3 regions of the Streptomyces sp. NPDC054961 genome follow, and region 3 is predicted to be linked to each of the others. Evidence: riboswitches for the same ligand, from Rfam matches in the RefSeq annotation. Region 3 holds a riboswitch; each other region holds the start of a gene.
The links. Region 3 has a riboswitch for cyclic di-AMP ahead of ACWF9Z_RS22390 (transglycosylase family protein). Riboswitches for the same ligand answer to the same signal wherever they lie in the genome.

Region 1 (3,264 bases), on a different contig from region 3:
GGTTCGCCGCCGAGGGCCCGACCGCGGAGGAGATGGAACGCGCGCAGGCCCAGCTGGAGCGCGAGTGGCTGGACCGGCTGAGCACGGTGTCCGGCCGCGCCGACGAACTGTGCCGCTTCGCGGTGCTGTTCGGCGACCCGCAGCTGGCCCTGACCGCCGTCCAGCGCGTCCTCGACGTCACCGCCGAGGAGGTGCAGGCCGTGGCCGCGGCCCGACTGCGCCCGGACAACCGCGCGGTGCTCGTGTACGAGCCGATCGCGGCGGACGGGACCGACGGGCCGGACGACACCGACGAGAGCGCCGGGAACGGCGACGAGAACGAAGGGGCGGAGCAGTGAGCGACACCGCAGCCGTCACGATGACCTTCCACCCGCGCCCCCAGGCCGGCGAGCCGCAGCCGTGGGCCTTCCCGGCCCCCGACCGCGGGGTCCTGGCCAACGGCCTGACCCTGCTGCGCTGCCACCGCCCGGGGCAGCAGGTCGTCGCGGTCGAGATCAACCTCGCCGCCCCGCTGGACGCGGAGCCCGAGGGCCTCGACGGCGTGGCTACCATCATGGCCCGCGCGCTGGCCGAGGGCACCGACAAGCACTCCGCCGAGGAGTTCGCGGCCGAGCTCGACCGCTGCGGGGCCACCCTCGACGCGCACGCCGACCACCCGGGCCTGCGGGTCTCCCTGGAGGTCCCCGCGTCGCGGCTGCACAAGGCGCTCGGCCTGGTCGCCGAGGCGCTGATCGCGCCGGCCTTCGCCGACGCCGAGGTCGGCCGCCTGGTGCGCAACCGGCTCGACGAGATCCCGCACGAGCTGGCCAACCCCCAGCGCCGCGCCGCCAAGCAGCTCTCGCAGGAGCTGTTCCCGGCGAGCCTGCGGATGTCCCGCCCCCGCCAGGGCACCGAGGAGACGGTCTCCCGCATCGACTCCGGCGCCGTACGGGCCTTCTACGAGGCCCACGTACGCCCCGCCACCGCCACCGCGGTGGTCGTCGGCGACCTGACCGGCATCGACCTCGACGCCGTCCTCGCGGACACCCTGGGCGCCTGGACCGGTGACACCAGCGAGCCGCGCCCGGTCCCGCCGGTCACCGCCGACGACACCGGCCGCGTGGTCATCGTGGACCGGCCCGGCGCGGTCCAGACCCAGCTGCTGATCGGCCGTATCGGGCCGGACCGGCACGACCGCGTCTGGGCGCCCCAGGTCCTCGGCACGTACTGCCTGGGCGGCACCCTCACCTCGCGCCTGGACAAGGTGCTGCGCGAGGAGAAGGGGTACACGTACGGCGTGCGCGCCTTCGGCCAGGTGCTGCGCTCCACCGCCGACGGCAAGGGCGCCTCGATGCTCGCCATCAGCGGTTCGGTGGACACCCCGAACACCGGCCCGGCGCTGGAGGACCTCTGGAAGGTGCTGCGCACCCTCGCGGAGGGCGGCCTGACCGATGCCGAACGGGACGTGGCGGTGCAGAACTTGGTGGGCGTGGCCCCGCTGAAGTTCGAGACGGCCGCCTCGGTCGCGGGCACCCTCGCCGATCAGGTCGAGCAGGAGCTGCCGGACGACTACCAGGCGCAGTTGTACGCGCGGCTCGCCGAAACCGGGACGGTGGAGGCCACTTCGGCGGTCGTCAGCGCGTTCCCGGTGAACCGCCTGGTCACGGTCCTGGTGGGTGACGCCTCGCAGATCGAGGAGCCGGTGCGCGCCCTCGGTATCGGCGAGGTGACCGTGGTGACCAACTGAGCTGACGCCCAAGGGGTTCCGGCGACTTGTCGCCGGGGCCCCTTTTGTCCGTTTAGTGGTGTGGTTGCTTGTATGCGGTGTGGCGAACGCAACAAAAAGGCGCGTCTGTTTGGCGATTGACTGATGATCCGCCTAGCGTCAGGCGTGCTGTCCGTCAGTGGTAACCGCCGCATCCGCGGCACCGGGCAGCGATCGCCGAGTCCCCGTCAGGCGCGAGCCTGGGGAGCCGGGGACCCACATGTGTCCCTGGGGTGAATCGGGCCGCCTCGCAAGTGGAGGCCCGTAGGAGACCTTCCTGCTCCGAACCCGTCAGCTAACCCGGTAGGCGAGAGGGAAGGAAAGGATCAGCCCCTTCATGGCGTTTGGCAGTCGTACCGCCGGGTCCGGCAAGCACCGCGGTTCCAGTCGTCTGAGCCGCAGGACCGCCGGTTACGCCGGCATCGCGGCCCTCGCCACCACGGGTGTCGTCGGCTCGCTGGCCGGCCCCGCGTTCGCCGCGGACAAGGCCCCCTCCGTCGAGGACACCGGCATGAACACCATCGTCGTGGCCGACGAGCTCGAGGGTGAGATCCAGGCCCAGGCCGCCTCCCAGCAGCGGGCCGCCGAGGCCGCCGCCGCCAAGGCGCAGGCCGAGGCCGACGCGAAGCAGCGGGCGGCAGAGGCCAAGGTGAAGGCCGAGGCGCGGGCCAAGGCCGAGCGCGAGGCCGCCGAGCGTGCGGCCCGCGAGGAGGAGCGCAAGCGCCTCAACACCTTCGTGTCCCCGCTCGCGGAGTCCTACGTCAGCACCCAGTACCACGCGGGCGGCGGCATGTGGTCCTCCGGCAGCCACACCGGCATCGACTTCCACGCCTCCTCCGGCACCGAGGTCCACGCGGTCGGCATGGGCACCGTGGTCGAGGCGGGCTGGGGCGGCGCGTACGGCAACAACGTCGTCATCAAGCACGCCGACGGCACGTACACCCAGTACGGCCACATGAGCTCGCTGAGCGTCTCCGTCGGCCAGCAGGTCACCCCGGGCCAGAAGATCGGCCTGTCGGGCTCCACGGGCAACTCCAGCGGCCCGCACCTGCACTTCGAAGCCCGTACCGGCGCCGACTACGGCTCGGACATCGACCCGATCGCGTACCTGCGCTCGCACGGCGTCAACGTCTGACCGGTCCGCACCGGTCGGTCCCGGCGGTCCGCCGCCCGGCCGGCCGCCGCACCGCACGTCTTCCCGAAGGCCCCGGCTCTCCTCGAGCCGGGGCCTTCGTGCGTCGGTCCGCGCGGACCGCCTCCGAGGTGCGGGCCTCGGATGCGTGTGAATGTTTCGTATTTCCGGCCGTCCTCGGAAATTATCGTGTGTTGCAATAGAATCGCAGCGCGCACAGCCATACGAAAAAGGCGGAGGTCCGGTCTTGCGTATTCCCGCGCACACGGTATGCACAGCAATTCGCGACGACATCGTCTCCGGCGTGTTCGGGCCCGGCGCCCGGCTGACCGAAGAGGTGCTGGCCCGCCGGTACGGAGTCTCGCGCGTCCCGGTGCGCGAGGCGCTG
Region 2 (3,264 bases), on a different contig from region 3:
GGGCCGGCGCGGCCCCCGCCCCCCCCCGGCGGCGCCCGCCCCCCCCCCCCGCCCGCCCCCCCGCGGGCGGGCGGGCCGCCCCCCCCCCCCCCCCCCCTCGCCGAGGTAGCGCTCCACCCCGCCCCACTCCTCGTCCATGGTCTCGAAGGCCGCCGTCAGGTACTCGGCGCGGGCGTCGAAGAGCGGGGCGAGCAGCTCCATCACCTCGGGGGTGCGGGCTTCGGTCGCGTCCCCGCTCCGGCGGACCCGGTAGCGGTTGTGCGCGGCGTTCGACTCCAGGTAGTCCGTGACGATCGCGTCCCGCTCCACGCCCAGCGCGAGCAGGGTGACGGCGATCGACAGGCCGGCCCGGTCCTTGCCGGCGGCGCAGTGCATGAGGGCCGGGACGCTGTCCTCGGCGAGGGCGTGCACGACCCGGCTGTGCTCGGCGGTGCGGGTCCTGATGATCCCGCGGTACGAATGGGACATCCGCGCGGCGGCCTTGCCGTCGCCCAGGACCTCGTGCAGCTGGGCGAGTTCCCCGTCGCGGACCATGGTCCAGAACTCCCGGCCGTCGGCCGGGTCCGACAGCGGGATGTTGACGTTCAGCACGCCGGGAAGATCGACGTCCGCGCCCTCCAGCGCGTGGTCGGCGTCATTGCGGAAGTCGAACACGGTGTGCAGTCCGAGCGAGCCGAGGAACTCCGCATCGCTTTCGGTGGCATGTGCGAGATGTCCGCTTCGGAACAGTAGTCCCGACTTGACCCTCCGGCCGTCCGTGGTCGGCAGCCCGCCCACGTCGCGGAAGTTGCGCACTCCGGACAGCGCCGGCTCCGTGCGCGAGGGGTGGGGTATCTGCTGGGTCACAGGGGCTCCTCCGTGTCGTCGTCGAGAGTGTCCGAATTGCTCCACTTGGGACCAAGTTGCCATAGCGAAAGGCGAGATCGGACACCTCCCCGTGAGCCAGATCATACGGTGACGGTGAGTGGCTGATCGCGAATACCGAATTGCCCTGCCGGGGCGGTTGTTGAAGGCCGCGAATGGACGGAGGGTGACCGGAATTCCTGCGGGCCGTCATCTTCAAGATTTTGTTGGGGAATTCATGACTTGTTCTGTCCGGGCGCACTCGATTACGTTCGCGATCGATCCGGACGGACCGCCTAATCCTGCCGCCGACCGGAAACCGCACTCGACTGATCACGCGCGGGGCAGGAGCGGGGGAACCAGGTAAGCCGCTGTTCCAGATCCTGTTCGGGATCTTTGCAACGGAACAGCTCGGGGTTAAGTCGTGCGGGTGTCCTTGATCGGCATCCGCGATGGCCGGACATCTCCAGTCCGAACCCGACAGCTCACCTCGCAGGCGTCGGAGAGGAATTCGCCATGCCTGCAACGGGTAAGCACCGCCGTCCCAAGTCCCGCTCGATATCCCGCGGTCTCGCCGTCGCCGGCACCGGTGGCGCGGCCCTCGCGCTCCCGCTGCTCGGCGCCGCCGGCGCCCACGCGGCCGGCGCCCAGGGCGCCGCCCCCGCCGCCGCGCAGGTCCTTGCGCCGCAGGCCGCGCAGGTCCCGGCCGCTCTCCAGGCCGCCCCGACCGCCGCGCGGTCGGCCGCCCAGGCCGCCCCGGCCGTCTACACGGTCGTGCCGGGGGACTACCTCTCCAAGATCGCCCAGCGGCAGCACCTCCGCGGTGGCTGGGAGCGGCTCTACGAGGACAACCGCGAGGCGGTGGGCTCCGATCCGTCGCTGATCCACCCGGGCCTCAAGCTGACGCTCGGCGCGAAGGGTGCGGCCCGGGCCGCCGAGCCCGCGCCGGCCGAGGCGCCGGAGCCGGCCGAAAAGTCCGCTTCCTCCTCCTCCTCTGATGCCGCTGACTCCTCGGACCCCTCTGACGCCTCTCAGGCCTCGGCTCCCGAGGCTTCCTCGGACGACTCCTCCGACGGCTCCTCCGGCGAGGAGTCCTTCTCCGGCGAAGGCGCGTCCGACGGCTCCTCGCCGGACGCCGCGGCCGAGGCTCCGGTCGCCCCCGCGCCCAAGGCCCCCGCCCAGCAGCAGGCCGCCCCCGCCTCCGCCGGCTTCGTCGCCCCGGTCGGCGGCGGCGTGTCCACCTCGTACCGGACGCCCGGCGCCATGTGGTCCAGCGGTTACCACACGGGCGTCGACTTCATCGCGAGCTCCGGCACCACCGTCAAGGCCGTCGGCGCGGGCACCGTCGTGTCGGCCGGCTGGGGCGGCGCGTACGGCAACGAGGTGGTCATCCGGCACGCCGACGGCAAGTACAGCCAGTACGGCCACCTCTCCCAGCTGTCCGTCTCGACCGGCCAGAGCGTGACCGGCGGCCAGACCATCGGCCTCTCCGGCGCGACCGGCAACGTGACCGGCCCGCACCTCCACTTCGAGATCCGTACGGGCCCCTCGTACGGCTCGGACATCGACCCGGTGGCCTACCTGCGCTCCAAGGGCGTCAGCATCTGAATCCGGTGAACCGGAGGCCCCGCGGTGGTGCGGCCGCCGCGGGGCCGGGCGGGGCGTGGGGCCGGGGCCCGAGGGGGGTCCCGGTCCCACGCCCTCCTCTTCCTCGGCCGACGGTGGCGAAGATCACGGTGTGTCAACCCGTGGCTACGGTCGCGTAGGTCGCGCCCCGGGGTGAAGGATGGGGTCCCGTGGCAGCGACGACTTCGACACTCAAGACCATCGGCTCGTACGCGGCGATCGGGGACAGCTTCACCGAGGGCGTGGGGGACCCGGGACCCGGGGAAACGTTCGTCGGCTGGGCGGACCGGCTGGCCGTTCTCCTCGCCGACCAGCGTGACGAGCACGACTTCCGGTACGCGAACCTGGCCGTGCGCGGCCGCCTCCTGGACCAGATCGTGGCCGAGCAGGTGCCCCGCGCCAAGGCGCTGGCGCCGGACCTCGTGACCTTCTGCGCGGGCGGCAACGACATCATCCGGCCCGGCAGCGACCCGGACGACGTGGCCGAACGGTACGAGGCCGCCGTGCGCGACCTCGCCGGATCGGTCGGCCGGGTCGTGATCACCACCGGCTTCGACACGCGGGACGTGCCGGTCCTCAAGCACATCCGGGGCAAGATCGCGACGTTCAGCGCGCACGTCCACTCCATCGCCGACCGCTACGACTGCCCCGTCCTCGACCTCTGGTCGCTGAAGTCCGTCCAGGACCGGCGGGCCTGGGACGCCGACCGGCTGCACCTCTCGCCCGAGGGCCACACGCGGGTCGCCCTGCGCGCCGCCCAGGTGCTCGGCATGGCCACGCCGGCCGACCCCGAGC
Region 3 (3,264 bases):
TGAAACCGTACTGACCTGAAGTCAGCCAACGCCCAAACTTGTGACAGGCGTTCGAAGCCCGCTAGGTTCTGCCGTTACCCCGCCGTTATGCGAAAGGTGCAACCTCATGGGTTCCGGGAACGGCCGCCACAGACGCCCCCGACAAGTGCCCGCACTTGTCGTCACCGCCGGAGTCGCCGGCTCCGCACTCGCCCTGCCGCTGTTCGCGGCCACCGGCGCGAGCGCGGCAGAGACCACCACGTGGGACAAGGTCGCCGAGTGCGAGAGCGGCGGCACCTGGAGCGCGAACTTCGGCAGCGGCTCCTACGGCGGGCTGCAGTTCACCCAGGAGGAGTGGAGGAGCGCCGGGGGCCTCGACTTCGCCCCGCGCGCCGACCTCGCCAGCCGGTCCCAGCAGATAGCCGTGGCCGAGCGGGTGCTGGCCTCCGAGGGTCCGGCGGCGTGGTCGCAGTGCGGGACCTCGGCGGGGCTGTCGCAGCAGGCGCCCGCCGCGGGCGTGGACCCGGGCGTGCCCCGTGAGTCCAGGCTCGCTTCCCCCTCCGTGGCGCGGCCGGACTCCGTCGTTCCCTACCTCGGCTCGGCCACCCCGTCCACGGACTTCGGGGCTCCGACGCCCGCCGTGCCGTCCCCGACGGACACGCCCTCGTTCATGCTCCCCGACTTCCCGCTGCCCGTGATGCCGCAGCCGGCCGGGCCCACGAGCCCGGTGGACCCGACGGCTCCCACGGCCCCGTCCACGGATCCGACGGCTCCCACGACGCCTACGGCTCCCACGACTCCGCTCCCGCCCGTGGACCCGACGGCGCCCGCCGTCCCGTCCACCCCCGCGGACCCGACCGGCACGACGGCGCCCGTCGCGCCCGCCTCGCCGGCCGCTCCGTCGGCCCCCGGCGCCACCACCGACCCGGCCGGCACGCCGGCCGACGAGGCGCAGGGCGGCGGGAAGCACCGCGGCCCGGCCGCGGTCGAGACCCCGGTCACAGGTGGCGCGGCGGCGGACCCGAAGTACACCGTGAAGACGGGCGACACGCTGGCCACCATCGCGGACGCCAACGGAGTGACGGGCGGCTGGAACGCGCTCTACGAGGCCAACGAGCAGGTCATCGGCGGGAACGCCAACCTCATCAAGCCCGGCCAGAATCTGGATCTAACGCACGAATAGGGACACTTGAGGTGCCCGGGAAGAACCTGATTGTCCGTTTTCCGTAAGTGAGACATGTGTCTCTTCCGGTCAACTGGCGTGTCCGGTTCCCCGGGTTCCGCAAACCCCGCCCTCACCTGCGCAAACACCCCCGGGAGGAGCGCAAGTAGGCACCGTTTCTCCCCGATGGAGCTCGTTGAACATCGGGGGGAGACCTGTCTACCTTCTGAATCGCTCGCCACCGCGGGCTCCTTCGACCGCATCGCCGAATCCTGCCGGCGGACGGAGGGAACACTCGTCGCGCAAGCGCCGAAGGCAGGAGCGGGGGAACCAAGGTAGGCGCCGGAACCGACCGTTGAGAGACGGTCACGGAACCGGCTTGGGGTTAAGACAGGCGCTAGGTCGCCTGGCCGGGCACTCACTCGCCCGAACCCGACAGCTCACCTCGAAGGCGTCGGTGAGGAGAACTCCATGCTGCTTTCCGCCAAGGGCAAGCACCGCCGCGGCTCCAAGGCCGTCCGCATCGTCACGCTGGCCGGCGTCGCCGGTGTGGCCGTCGCGGCCCCCCTGATGGCCGCGGGCACCGCTTCCGCGGCGACCACCTCCGAGTGGGACCGCGTCGCCTCCTGCGAGGCCGGCGGCAACTGGGCCATCAACACGGGCAACGGCTACTACGGCGGCCTGCAGTTCTCGTCCTCCACCTGGGCCGCCTACGGCGGCAAGGCGTACGCGGCGCAGGCCAACCAGGCCTCCAAGAGCCAGCAGATAGTCATCGCCGAGAAGGTCCTCAAGGGCCAGGGCAAGGGCGCCTGGCCGTCCTGTGGCGTGGGCCTGTCGAACTCCGCCTACAACGGTGGCGCCGCCGAGGCCGCCCCGAAGACGGAGACGAAGAAGACCGAGACCAAGAAGACCGAGCCGAAGAAGCAGGAGAAGGCCGCGCCGAAGGCGGAGAAGCGCTCCGAGCGTCCGGCCGCCCCGGCCAAGCCGAAGACCGAGGCCCCCAAGACGGGCAACGGCTCCTACGAGGTCAAGTCCGGCGACACGCTGGGCACCATCGCCTCCGCCACCGGTGTCTCCGGCGGCTGGGAGAAGCTCTTCGAGCTCAACAAGGACATCGTCTCGGACGCCGACCTGATCTTCCCGGGTCAGAAGCTGAAGCTCAGCTGAATCCCGCGGTAACACCTCCGCGGCCGCCTTCGCGGCACACGTGATTCCCGCCGCCCGGCGCGTAACCCCCCACGCGCCGGGCGGTGCTGTGCGTGCTGACGATGCGCCGGGTGACGGCCGGTCGAAAGCCCCGCACCGGGTGCGGCGGGCCTCTGCGCACAAGGGCCCTATGTCCTGTAAGAGGGGCATTCAGACCCTTTTTCGTCCCATCACCCGGGCGGTCGGGCGGCCCAGTGCCCGGAGACGGTTAGGCTCTAAGCGGCAAGGCCATCCCACGGCCTGACACGCCACCGCACACTCAGCGTCACATCCCAGAAGGAGATGCTCGTGCCGTCCATCGACGTCGTCGTAGCCCGGGAAATCCTGGACTCCCGAGGCAACCCCACGGTCGAGGTCGAGGTGGGCCTCGACGATGGCAGCACCGGCCGTGCTGCAGTCCCGTCCGGCGCCTCCACCGGAGCGTTCGAAGCCGTAGAGCTCCGTGACGGTGACCCCAACCGTTACATGGGCAAGGGTGTCGAGAAGGCCGTCCTCGCCGTCATCGAGCAGCTCGGCCCGGAGCTCGTCGGCTACGACGCCACCGAGCAGCGCCTGATCGACCAGGCGATGATCGACCTGGACGCCACCGAGAACAAGGGCTCCCTCGGCGCCAACGCCATCCTCGGCGTCTCCCTCGCCGTCGCGCACGCCGCGTCCGAGGCCTCCGACCTCCCGCTCTTCCGCTACCTCGGCGGTCCGAACGCGCACCTGCTGCCCGTTCCGATGATGAACATCCTGAACGGCGGGTCGCACGCCGACTCCAACGTCGACATCCAGGAGTTCATGATCGCCCCGATCGGCGCGGAGTCCTTCTCCGAGGCCCTTCGCTGGGGCGCCGAGGTCTACCACACCCTGAAGAAGGTCCTGCACACCAAGGGCCTCTCCACCGGTCTGGGTGACGAGGGCGGCTTCGCGCC

Region 1: linked by a shared signal. The riboswitch ahead of ACWF9Z_RS28765 (M23 family metallopeptidase) and the one ahead of ACWF9Z_RS22390 (transglycosylase family protein) in region 3 are both predicted to bind cyclic di-AMP.
Region 2: linked by a shared signal. The riboswitch ahead of ACWF9Z_RS16475 (M23 family metallopeptidase) and the one ahead of ACWF9Z_RS22390 (transglycosylase family protein) in region 3 are both predicted to bind cyclic di-AMP.

Annotation. Positions count from the first base shown of each region.
Region 1 is NZ_JBSGWY010000040.1:8,169-11,432, reverse strand. Features, by position in the region: gene ACWF9Z_RS28775 (M16 family metallopeptidase) at 1-338, shown strand, start outside; gene ACWF9Z_RS28770 (M16 family metallopeptidase) at 359-1,726, shown strand; cyclic di-AMP (ydaO/yuaA leader) riboswitch at 1,910-2,069, shown strand; gene ACWF9Z_RS28765 (M23 family metallopeptidase) at 2,082-2,879, shown strand; gene ACWF9Z_RS28760 (GntR family transcriptional regulator) at 3,124-3,264, shown strand, end outside.
Region 2 is NZ_JBSGWY010000015.1:148,363-151,626, forward strand. Features, by position in the region: partial or broken gene ACWF9Z_RS16470 (tyrosine-protein phosphatase) at 88-846, opposite strand; cyclic di-AMP (ydaO/yuaA leader) riboswitch at 1,160-1,357, shown strand; gene ACWF9Z_RS16475 (M23 family metallopeptidase) at 1,360-2,451, shown strand; gene ACWF9Z_RS16480 (SGNH/GDSL hydrolase family protein) at 2,640-3,264, shown strand, end outside.
Region 3 is NZ_JBSGWY010000025.1:56,470-59,733, forward strand. Features, by position in the region: gene ACWF9Z_RS22380 (cytochrome P450 family protein) at 1-3, shown strand, start outside; gene ACWF9Z_RS22385 (transglycosylase family protein) at 146-1,162, shown strand; cyclic di-AMP (ydaO/yuaA leader) riboswitch at 1,439-1,610, shown strand; gene ACWF9Z_RS22390 (transglycosylase family protein) at 1,613-2,308, shown strand; gene eno (phosphopyruvate hydratase) at 2,630-3,264, shown strand, end outside.